Piscinibacter sp. HJYY11: one gene and its partner. The protein of the gene in region 1 binds, or shares a complex with, the protein of each later gene. Links are inferred from orthologs where the notes say so. Each region holds a gene or a part of one and is shown in the gene's direction. Other genes may lie near its edges.

Evidence for each region. Proteins that work in one complex are often made in the same cells at the same time.
Region 2: the proteins of JI745_RS09290 (region 1) and pnp are in contact, whole or in part, in a cryo-EM structure (PDB 9QH0), measured with the Escherichia coli proteins. The link is inferred for Piscinibacter sp. HJYY11 from one-to-one orthologs.

What each region holds. Positions count from the first base shown.
Region 1 is NZ_JAERQZ010000001.1:2,037,522-2,041,303, forward strand. What follows is about bases 177-3,782. They hold JI745_RS09290 (Rne/Rng family ribonuclease), read left to right. Parts: upstream 177-576; coding sequence 577-3,582; downstream 3,583-3,782. Other genes in these bases: nagZ (beta-N-acetylhexosaminidase), read right to left, coding at 3,649-3,782. UniProt on the Escherichia coli protein: Endoribonuclease that plays a central role in RNA processing and decay. Required for the maturation of 5S and 16S rRNAs and the majority of tRNAs. Also involved in the degradation of most mRNAs.
Region 2 is NZ_JAERQZ010000001.1:1,024,615-1,032,444, reverse strand. The notes cover bases 2,754-5,715. They hold pnp (polyribonucleotide nucleotidyltransferase), read left to right. Parts: upstream 2,754-3,155; coding sequence 3,156-5,276; downstream 5,277-5,715. Other genes in these bases: JI745_RS04650 (NAD(P)H-quinone oxidoreductase), read left to right, coding at 5,323-5,715; rpsO (30S ribosomal protein S15), read left to right, coding at 2,754-2,948. Outside these bases: JI745_RS04675 (hypothetical protein), read right to left, coding at 1-158; tRNA (adenosine(37)-N6)-threonylcarbamoyltransferase complex transferase subunit TsaD, read left to right, coding at 351-1,382; JI745_RS04665 (pyridoxal phosphate-dependent aminotransferase), read left to right, coding at 1,379-2,530; more of rpsO, read left to right, coding at 2,679-2,753; more of JI745_RS04650, read left to right, coding at 5,716-6,309; tpiA (triose-phosphate isomerase), read left to right, coding at 6,329-7,069; preprotein translocase subunit SecG, read left to right, coding at 7,108-7,524; JI745_RS04630 (NADH-quinone oxidoreductase subunit A), read left to right, coding at 7,828-7,830. UniProt on the Escherichia coli protein: Involved in mRNA degradation. Catalyzes the phosphorolysis of single-stranded polyribonucleotides processively in the 3'- to 5'-direction. Also involved, along with RNase II, in tRNA processing.

The sequences.
Region 1 (3,782 bases):
GAGCGGCGCCCTACTCAGCCGATCACCCAGCACAACGAGGCCGGCCACGCGAAGAAGTTGTGGCCAAAAGGTGATGCAACGCACCCCGGCATGCAGCAGGCCGAGTCCCCAAGTGACACAGCGGCAGTCAGCCCGGTGCGGCAGAGAAACAAGAACGAACCCTCGCCAAAAGGTTTCCAAGCCAGAGACAAGCAACTAGCCGACGCGCGATGTGCGCCGGCCACACGTGCAAGGCTCTGGCCCGCGTCCAGTGATCAAAGCGGATGACGTGCCCCATCTCCCACCCCACGCTGCCCCTGCGCGAATGTCGCGCCGGCAGCGCCGTGGCCGGATGTCGCGCGCCCCATGCCTCACGGCCCCGCCCTTTGCCCGCTGCCACGCACGCGCCAACGCTGCCTGACGGGCCTCCGATCCTTCGCTGATCGGCCAACGTCACCGCAGTCCAGGGCGATTCCTTCCGGTTCTTTCACGTTCCTCGTGCATCGATGAGTCGCCTGCCGGTCCTGCCGGCGGTGACGTGTTGGATGAGCTGTCCCTGACTGCGAAAGATCGCAGCAGTGCAGCGAAGGAGCGCACATGAAACGCATGCTGATCAACGCGACGCAGCAAGAAGAACGTCGCCTGGCCATCGTCGATGGTCAGAAGCTCATGGACTTCGAGACCGAGATCGAAGGCCGCGAGCAACGCAAGGGCAACATCTACAAGGCAGTCGTGACCCGCGTCGAGCCCTCGCTCGAAGCCTGTTTCGTCGACTACGGCGAAGAGCGCCACGGCTTCCTGCCCTTCAAGGAAATCTCGAAGAACTACTTCCGCGACGGCACCGACGTGCGCAATGCCCGCATCCAGGACGCCATCAAGGAAGGCGACTCGCTCCTGGTGCAGGTCGAGAAGGAAGAGCGCGGCAACAAAGGCGCGGCGCTGACCACCTTCATCTCGCTGGCCGGCCGCTACCTGGTGCTGATGCCCAACAACCCGCGTGGTGGTGGCGTGTCACGCCGCATCGAGGGCGAAGACCGTGAAGAGCTGAAGGAAAACCTCGACCAGCTCGAGTACCCGAAGGGCATGAGCCTGATCGCCCGCACCGCCGGCATCGGCCGCAGCGCGCCCGAGCTGCAGTGGGACCTGAACTACATGCTCAAGCTCTGGACCGCGATCGACGCTGCGTCCAAAGAGGGCAAGGGCGCTTTCCTGATCTACCAGGAGTCGTCGCTCGTGATCCGCGCGATCCGCGACTACTTCACCGCCGACATTGGCGAGATCCTGATCGACACCGACGACATCTACGAGCAGGCCCACCAGTTCATGACGCACGTCATGCCGGAGGCCGCGCCGAAGGTGAAGCGCTACCGCGACGACGCGCCGCTGTTCAGCCGCTTCCAGATCGAGCACCAGATCGAGACGGCGTTCTCGCGCACGGTAAACCTGCCCTCGGGCGGCGCCATCGTGATCGACCACACCGAAGCGCTGGTGTCGGTCGACGTGAACTCGGCCCGCTCCACGCGCGGCTCCGACATCGAAGAGACCGCGACCCGCACCAACCTCGAAGCGGCCGATGAAATCGCCCGCCAGATGCGCCTGCGCGACCTGGGCGGCCTGATCGTCGTCGACTTCATCGACATGGAAGAGTCGAAGAACCGCCGCGAGGTCGAGAGCCGCCTGCGCGACGCGCTGCGCCAGGATCGCGCGCGTGTGCAGTTCTCGTCGATCAGCAAGTTCGGCCTCCTGGAGCTGAGCCGCCAGCGCCTGCGCCCGGCGCTCAGCGAAGGCAGCCACATCACCTGCCCGCGCTGCAACGGCACCGGCCACATCCGCGACACCGAATCGTCGGCGCTGCAGATCCTGCGCATGGTCCAGGAAGAAGCGATGAAGGACAACACCGCTGCCGTGCACGTGCAGGTGCCGGTGGAGGTGACCTCGTTCCTGCTGAACGAGAAGCGCCCCGAGATCACCAAGATCGAACTCAAGCAGCGCGTGACCGTGCTGCTCGTGCCCAACAAGCACCTCGAGACGCCCAACTACAAGCTCGAGCGCCTGCGCCACGACGACCCGCGCCTGGAGAACCTGCAGGTCAGCTACTCGATGATCGAGGAGCCGGACGACGAAGTGGCCATCACCCGCCGCGAGAAGGCCAAGGCCAAGCAGGAGCCGGTGATCAAGGGCATCCTGCCCGACACCGCCGCGCCCATCGCGCCGCCCAAGCCCGAGCCGGTGGTGGCGGCCCCCGTGCCCGCCCCGGCACCTGTCGCAGCTCCCCCTGTGGCACCCGTCTCCGGCGGTGGCTTTTTTGCGTGGGTGAAAAAACTCTTCGGCACTGCCGAGGCCACGCCGGCCGCAGCACCAGCCTCGGCACCCGCCTCTGCAGAAGCCAGCACCGAGCAGCGCCGTGAAGGCCGTGGTGACCGCAACAACCGTGGGGGCCGCGGCGGTCGTGACGGCCGTCGTGGTGAACGCGGAGAGCGCGGAGAGCGTGGTGAACGCAGCGCCGAACGCGGTGAACAACAACGGGGTGAGCGTGGCGAACGCTCCGAACAACGCGGCGAGCGCAACGAGCGCGGTGACCGTGGCAACCGCGGCCGCCGCAACGAGCGCGGCGAGCGTCCGGAAGAAGCCCAGGCCGATGGTGGTCGCCAGGAAGAGCGCACCCGTCGCCCCGAAGGTGGTGGTGAGGAAGGCGCCGAGGCCCGCGGCGACAACCGCCGCGACCAGCGCCGTGGCGGCCAGCCCCGTCCGGCCCCCGTGGAAGCGGCAGCGGGCAGTGAGGAAGCCCAAGCGCGCGCTTTCGTCGACACCGTGCCCGGTGAAGCAGCCGAAGGCCAGGCTGGCGAGGCCCAGGGGGAACGTCAGGGCCGCCGCCGTCGCCGTGGCGGCCGTGGTCGTGACCGCGACGAGGCTCGCAACACCGAAGTGACGGATGCCGTCGCCGGCGACGAGTCGCAGAGCGCGCTGCCGCTGGAGTCGGCGGCCGAGGCCTCCGGCGAAGCCGTGAGCGCCGATGCCGAAGGCGCGCCGCAAGGTGAAGGCCAGGAGCGTGGCGAACGCGAAGGTGGCCGCCGTCGCCGCGGCCGCGGTGGGCGTGATCGCCAGCGCCGCGAGGAGTCGGGTGAAGGCGCCGCAGCGGCAGACGGTATCGCTGAGCCGATCAGCGCGGATGCCGATGCGGAACTGCCGCCCTCGGTGTCCGCGGAAGCCGAGGCGGCGCCGTCGGCCGAGTCGCAGCCGATCACGGCCGCCGCGGCAGCCGAAGCCATCGCGCCGGTCGTCGAAGCACTCGCCAACGAGCCGGAACCGGTGGTGACGTCGAGCGCCGCCGCGGCCGTGGTTGAGCCCTATGTGCTCAACACCGATCAGCTGCAAGCCGTCGCCGAATCCGCCGGCCTGCAGTGGGTGAACTCCGACGCCGACAAGATCCGCGCGGTGCAGGAAGCCATGGCCCGCGAGCCGAAACCGGTGCACGTGCCACGCGAGATCAAGCCGGTGGAGCTGATCGACGAAGGCCCGCTGGTGCTGGTGGAGACGCGCAAGGACCTCTCGCAGATCCGCCTGCCGTTCGAGACGCAGACCCCGTCTCAGCCGTCGGCCTGATCGGCCTGACTGCAAAGAAAAGGGCGCACCGCGGTGCGCCCTTTTTCTTGGGTCAGCGGCACAGACTCAGGGCAGGCGCTCCAGCGCGCGCTGGTACACGGGGTCGTGCATCAGCTCGTCCCAGGTCAGCGGGGCCGATTGCGGCAGGAGCCTCCGGCGACGCATCTCGCTGTCGCCGTCAGGTGTCCACTGGCCCTGCT
Region 2 (7,830 bases), 1.0 Mb from region 1 along the record:
AGAAAGTCGCGGACCTCCTGCCGTTTCAGGCCGCTGGCCGACACCAGCTGGCTGATGGTCATGTAGCGGTGCGACAGGTCGGTGAGCATGCGCCGGTAGGCCATGCGGTGGTAGGGCGCGGGCAACTCGGCCCAGGCCAGCAGACGGTATTCCTTCATGCGGATCCCCCAACGACTCTCATATTTGTGTGCCCGGCACACGCAGGTTTCGGGCCGGGACGCGCAGGGTAGAGCGCCATTGCGGTGCATTGGAAGGGGCGAGGGTGGCGTTTGCGGGAAAACACCGATGGGCTGCTGTAGGGATCCACAGCCTTTTCAGGGCCGAGTGTTGTGCTCGGTACACTCGTCGCGATGAAAGTCCTGGGGGTTGAGTCGTCGTGCGATGAAACGGGTGTGGCGCTGGTCGAGGCTGGTGCCGAGGGTGTTCCGAAGCTGCTCGCCCAGGCCTTGCACAGCCAGATCGACATGCACCAGGCCTATGGCGGCGTGGTGCCCGAGCTGGCCTCGCGTGACCACATCCGGCGGGTCCTGCCGTTGACGGGCCATGTGCTGGCTGAGGCGGGGTGTGCGTTGCAAGGCATTGATGTGGTCGCCTATACCCGCGGCCCGGGTCTGGCCGGTGCGCTGCTCGTGGGGGCCGGGGTGGCGTGCTCCCTGGCGGCGGCGCTCGGCAAGCCGGTGGTGGGAGTGCATCACCTGGAAGGACATCTGCTGTCGCCATTCCTGTCGGTCGACCCGCCCGAGTTTCCGTTCGTGGCCCTGCTCGTGTCGGGCGGGCACACGCAGCTGATGCGGGTCGACGACGTCGGCAGCTATGAACTGCTGGGCGAGACCATCGACGACGCGGCAGGCGAGGCCTTCGACAAGTCGGCCAAGATGCTGGGCCTGGGCTACCCGGGCGGGCCTGCGCTGGCACGCCTGGCCGAGTTTGGCAGTGCCGACGCCTTCGAGCTGCCGCGTCCGCTGCTGCACAGCGGGAATCTCGATTTTTCGTTTGCGGGCCTCAAGACGGCGGTGCGCACCCAGGCGCTGAAGTTCGGCTCCAACGTCTGTGAGCAGGACAAGGCGCACCTCGCGGCCTCGACCCAACAAGCGATCGTCGAGGTGCTGGTCAAGAAGTCGCTCGCGGCGTTGAAGCAGACCGGCCTGAAGCGCCTGGTGGTTGCGGGCGGCGTGGGGGCCAACGCCCGCCTTCGTGAGCAGCTGAATTCCGCTTGCGTCAAGCGAGGCGCGAAAGTGCACTATCCCGAGCTGGCCCTGTGCACCGACAACGGCGCCATGATCGCCCTGGCCGCGGCGATGCGGCTGCAGCGCGGCCTGGCTCAGCCGCGCCGGGAATACGGGTTCAACGTGCAGCCACGCTGGGATTTGTCGACCGTATGAGAAACGCCATCGCCAGCCTGCCGGGCTCCAGGATCCGCGAAGTGGCCAACGCCGGCATCGGCCGCAGCGACGTGCTGGCCTTCTGGTTCGGTGAGAGCGACGAGGTCACGCCCAGCCCGGCGCGGGACGCCGCCATCGCCTCACTGCAGGCAGGCGAGACCTTCTATTCGCACAACCTCGGGCTGCCGGCGCTGCGCGAGGCGCTCAGCACCTACGTGAGCGAGCTGCACCTGCCGGTCGCGGCGGAGCGCATCGCGGTCACCTCGTCCGGTGTGAGCGCCTTGATGCTGGCGAGCCAGCTCCTCCTGGAACCCGGCGACGAGGTGGTGGCCGTGGTGCCGGTGTGGCCCAACGTGACGGCGCAGCCGGTGATCCTCGGCGCACGGGTGAATCGGGTGTCGCTCGCGGTGCGCGAGGGTGCCTGGGAGCTCGACCTGCAGGCGCTGCTGGAGGCCATCACACCGCGCACGCGCGCCGTGATCCTGAATGCACCGAACAACCCGACCGGCTGGACGCTGACGCGCGCCGAGCAGCAGGCCATCCTCGACCGCTGCCGCCTGACCGGCAGCTGGATCGTGGCCGACGAGGTCTACGAGCGCCTCTATTTCGAACCCGGCCACCGGGCGGCGCCTAGCTTCCTGGACATCGCCGACCCGGCCGACCGGCTCGTCGTCGCACACAGCTTCTCCAAGAGCTTTCTGATGACTGGCTGGCGTCTGGGCTGGCTGGTGCTGCCCGCGGGGCTGTCGGGCGAGGTGGCCAAGTTGATCGAGTTCAACACCTCCTGCGCGCCGGTGTTCGTGCAGAAGGGGGGCCTGGCGGCGCTGGCCCAGGCCGGGGAGTCGGTGTCTGGGCTGGTCAGCCGGCTGCAGGTGTGCCGAGACACGCTCGTCCCGCGCTTGGCGTCGTTGCCCCGGGTGACAGTGGCGGTGCCCCGTGGCGGGATGTATGCCTTCTTTCGCGTCGAGGGCGAAAACGACTCCCTGGCCTTCGCGAAGCGCTTGGTCGAACGCCACGGCCTTGGGCTCGCCCCCGGTTCGGCTTTTGGCGATGAAGCGGAGGGCTGGCTGCGCTGGTGCTTCGCGGCCCGCGACCCTGCCCGGCTTGTGCAAGGGGTGGACCGACTGGCTGAGGCCCTTCGGCTATAATCGACGGGCTTTGCGCTCGCCGGTCTGCCGGTGGCACAGGCACCAAGCACGGCGCGGGAAGGTTTCTCCCGCTACCGCAAGTCGCAACACCGGAAACCGCAGCGTCATTAATGCAGGCGCCGGCGACCGGATTTTTCTGGAAACTGACATGTCTGTCGCTGATATCAAGAAGGCCGAAATCGTCAAGGCCAATGCCCGCAGTGCTGCCGACACTGGCTCCCCCGAAGTCCAAGTCGCGCTGCTGACCGCTCGCATCAACGAGCTGACCCCCCACTTCAAGACCCACCTGAAGGACCACCACGGCCGCCGTGGCCTCCTGAAGATGGTCAACACCCGCAAGAGCCTCTTGGCCTACCTCAAGAACAAGGACGCAGAGCGCTACACCGCTCTGATCCAGAAGCTCGGTCTGCGCAAGTAAGCCGAAGCTAAAAGTGAAGAGCCTGTCTGGACCTCTGCCAGCACAGGCTCTTTGCATTTGGAGACCGACAGCCACTGATGACGATGTGTCATTCCACCGGCGCTTCTTCTGAAGCCGAGCCCCGCTGGAATGGCATCGCGCCAGGTTGTTGTGCTCCGGGCAGAAGGCGCCGCCCGTGAAGGCGCTGACAAGCAATAGGAGAGACGCATGAGCATGTTCAACAAAGTCACCAAAACCTTCCAGTGGGGCCAGCACACCGTCAAGCTGGAAACCGGCGAGATCGCCCGCCAAGCTTCCGGTGCGGTGCTCGTCGACATGGAAGACACCGTGGTGCTCGCCACCGTCGTGGGCGCCAAGAACGCCAAGCCTGGTCAGGACTTCTTCCCCCTGACCGTCGACTACCTCGAAAAGACCTACGCCGCCGGCAAGATCCCGGGCAGCTTCTTCAAGCGTGAAGGCCGCCCGAGCGAGCTCGAGACCCTGACCTCGCGTCTGATCGACCGCCCGCTGCGCCCGCTGTTTCCGGACGGCTTCTACAACGAGGTGCAGGTCGTGATCCACGTCCTGTCGCTGAACCCCGAAGTCTCGGCCGACATCCCCTCGCTGATCGGCGCGAGCGCTGCGCTGGCCATCTCCGGCATCCCGTTCAACGGCCCGATTGGTGCCGCACGCGTGGGCTACATCAACGGCGAGTACGTGCTGAACCCCGGCAAGACCCAGCTGCTCGATTCGCAGATGGACCTCGTGGTTGCCGGCACTCAGGCCGCGGTGCTGATGGTCGAGTCCGAAGCACAGCAGCTGAGCGAAGAAGTGATGCTCGGCGGCGTGGTCTTCGGCCACGAGCAAGGCAACATCGCCATCGCCGCGATCAACGAGCTGGTGCGTGATGCCGGCAAGCCGGCCTGGGATTGGCAGCCGCCCGCGAAGGACGAGACCTTCATTGGCAAGGTCACCCAGCTTGCCGAAGAGAAGCTGCGCGCCGCCTACCAGATCCGCTCCAAGCAGGCCCGCACGCAAGCCACCCGCCAGGCCACGGCCGACGTGTTCGCCGCGCTCGATGCAGAAGGCACCGAGTACGACAAGGTGAAGGTCGAGACCATCCTGTTCGAGATCGAGGCTCGCATCGTGCGCAGCCAGATCCTGTCGGGCGAGCCCCGCATCGACGGCCGCGACACCCGCACCGTGCGCCCGATCGAGATCCGCAACGGCGTGCTGCCGCGCGTGCATGGCTCGGCGCTCTTCACCCGTGGCGAGACGCAGGCGCTGGTCGCCGCCACCCTCGGCACCGACCGTGACTCGCAGAAGATCGACGCGCTCGCGGGCGAGTTCAGCGAGCACTTCATGCTCCACTACAACATGCCCCCGTTTGCCACCGGCGAAACCGGCCGCGTGGGTTCGCCGAAGCGCCGCGAGATCGGCCACGGCCGTCTGGCCAAGCGCGCGCTGGTCGCCGTGCTGCCGGACCGTGTCGAGTTCCCGTATTCGATGCGCGTGGTTTCCGAGATCACGGAGTCGAACGGCTCCTCGTCGATGGCCTCCGTGTGCGGCGGCTGCCTCGCGCTGATGGACGCCGGCGTGCCCCTCAAGGCGCACGTGGCCGGCATTGCCATGGGCCTGATCAAGGACGGCAACCGCTTCGCCGTGCTGACCGACATCCTGGGCGATGAAGATCACCTGGGCGACATGGACTTCAAGGTCGCCGGCACCACCGCGGGCGTGACCGCCCTGCAGATGGACATCAAGATCCAGGGCATCACCAAGGAAATCATGCAGGTCGCCCTGGCCCAGGCCAAGGAAGCCCGCCTGCACATCCTTGGCAAGATGACCGAAGCGATGGGCGAGGCCAAGGCCGAGGTGTCGCAGTTCGCACCGCGCCTGTACACGATGAAGATCAACCCCGAGAAGATCCGTGACGTGATCGGCAAGGGCGGCGCGACCATCCGCGCGCTGACCGAAGAGACCGGCACGACGATCGACATCGGCGAAGACGGCACCATCACCATCGCCTCAGCCGACGCCGACAAGGCAGCCTACGCCAAGAAGCGCATCGAAGAGATCACCGCCGAAGTGGAAGTGGGCAAGGTCTACGAAGGCCCGATCACCAAGATCCTGGAATTCGGTGCGCTCGTGAACCTGCTGCCGGGCAAGGATGGCCTGCTGCACATCAGCCAGATCGCGCACCAGCGCGTCGAGAAGGTCACCGACTTCCTGAAGGAAGGCCAGATCGTCAAGGTCAAGGTGCTCGAGACCGACGAGAAGGGTCGCGTCAAGCTGTCGATGAAGGCCCTGATCGAACGCGAACCGCAGGCGCCTGCCACGCAGGAGTGATGCGGAGCGGGCGGCGACCGTCGCTGCCTGCCTGCTTCTTGACGCCATGAAAGCCATCGAAATCTCGTCCTACGGCAAGCCGGACGTGCTGCGTCCGGTCGATCGCCCCACGCCCTCTGCGGGGGCGGGGGAGGTGCTGATCCGTGTCAGCGCCTCTGGCGTCAACCGGCCTGACGTGCTGCAGCGCAAGGGGCACTATCCGGTGCCACCCGGTGCGTCCGACTTGCCGGGGCTCGAAGTCGCCGGCGTCATCATCGACGGCGACCGCGAAGCGATGCGCGCTGCAGGCTTCAAGCCCGGTGATCGCGTCTGTGCGCTGGTGGCCGGTGGCGGTTATGCCGAGCAGTGCGTGGCGCCGATCGGGCAGTGCCTGCCGGTGCCGGGCTCGCTGAGCGATGTCGAGGCGGCCAGCCTGCCCGAGACCTTTTTCACTGTCTGGTCGAACGTGTTCGACCGCGGTGGCCTGAAGGCGGGCGAGACCTTCCTCGTGCAAGGTGGGACCAGCGGCATCGGCGTGACGGCCATTCAGCTTGCCAAGGCGGTGGGCGCGACGGTGATCGCCACCGCGGGCTCCGACGAGAAGTGCGAGGCCTGCCGCTCGCTCGGTGCCGACCATGCGATCAACTACCGCAGCCAGGACTTCGTCGCCGAAGTGGCGCGTATCACCGAGAAGCGCGGCGTCGATGTCGTGCTGGACATGGTCGCCGGCGACTACGTGGCGCGTGAGCTGAGCTGCCTGGCCGAAGACGGCCGGCTGGTCATCATCGCAGTGCAGGGCGGGGTGGAAGCGCGCATCGACGCAGGTGTCGTGATGCGCAAGCGCCTCACCGTCACCGGCTCCACGCTGCGGCCGCGTCCGGTCGCGTTCAAGACGGCCATCGCGCAGTCTCTGCGCGCGAAGGTGTGGCCCTGGTTGGCTTCGGGCGCGGTCAAACCGGTGATCTTCAAGACCTTCCCGGCCGAACAGGCAGCGCAGGCCCACGCGTTGATGGAATCGAACGAGCACATCGGCAAGATCGTGCTCACGTGGTGAACCTCTAGGAATCGAATCGATGCGTCGCAAACTCGTGGTGGGCAACTGGAAGATGAACGGCAGCCGTGTGGCCAATGCCGAGTTGCTGGCTGCACTGAAGGAAGCCGAGCCGTGGGATGCCGCAGTGGCGGTGTGCGCGCCGTTTCCGTATCTCGCCGACACGGCGCTCTCGCTACAAGGCAGCCGCATGCAATGGGGGGCGCAGGACTGCTCGGCCCACGAATCGGGTGCGTACACCGGTGAGGTGTCGGCTGGCATGCTGGCCGAGTTCGGCTGCCACTTCGTGATCGTCGGCCACTCGGAGCGCCGAGCGCTCCATGCCGAGTCGGATCAATTGGTCGCCGACAAGACCAAGATCGCGCTGGCCCACAAGCTGACGCCGATTGTGTGCGTCGGCGAAACACTGGCCGAACGCGAAGCAGGCCAGACCGATGCGGTCGTCAAGCGCCAGCTGTCGGCGGTGATTCACACGCTCGGCCACTGCATCTCGCAGGTGGTCGTGGCCTATGAGCCGGTGTGGGCCATCGGCACCGGCAAGACCGCCACGCCCGAGCAAGCGCAGGCCGTGCACGCGGTGTTGCGTGCTCAACTGCATGCCGCCACCGAAAAATCAGGCGAGATGCTCATCCTCTACGGTGGCAGCGTGAAGGCCGACAACGCCAAGCACCTGTTCGCCCAAGCCGACATCGACGGCGGTCTCATCGGCGGTGCGTCGTTGAAGGCTGCCGATTTCGCTGCCATCTGCAAAGCCGCCGCCTGAGCGTCGGCCCTGAAGAACAAAACCTGGAGCTCGTAGCAATGCAAGTGTTGATGAATGTCGTGTTGGTGCTGCAGATCGTGACCGCGTTGGCCATGATCGGGTTGGTGTTGATCCAGCACGGCAAGGGCGCCGACATGGGCGCATCGTTTGGCAGCGGTTCATCGGGCAGCCTTTTTGGCGCCAGCGGAAGTGCCAATTTCCTGTCCCGTTCCACCGCGGTATGCGCTGCGATCTTCTTCTGCTGCACCCTGGCTCTTGCCTACAGCGCCAACACGCGCTCCGGTGCCACGCCCAGCGACAGCGTTCTCGATCGCGCAGGGGCGGCACCCGCGGCTGCGAGTGCTCCTGCGAGCAGTGCGGTACCGGCTGCGGCGGTGATCCCAGGGGCAGCGCCTGCTACTTCGACGTCCGCGCCCTCGGCCTCTGCGCCTGCCTCGATCCCGGGCAGCAAGTGATGTGAAACGCCGGGCGTTGTCCGGCGTCAAATCGCGCTGTAGGTAATACTGCAGCAGTGAGTTCGCGTGATGTTTGAGGTTAGAATCACAGGCTGTCTGGTGAGCGATACCTCATGCAATCCAGGCGCCGTTGCTGGAAGTTGAACGGCAGACCCGTTAGGCCGACGTGGTGAAATTGGTAGACACGCTATCTTGAGGGGGTAGTGGCGAAAGCTGTGCGAGTTCGAGTCTCGCCGTCGGCACCAGATCCATCGGCAAGGCACCTACCCGGCGCCTTGCCGGATTCAGCAGCCTGACGCCACCATG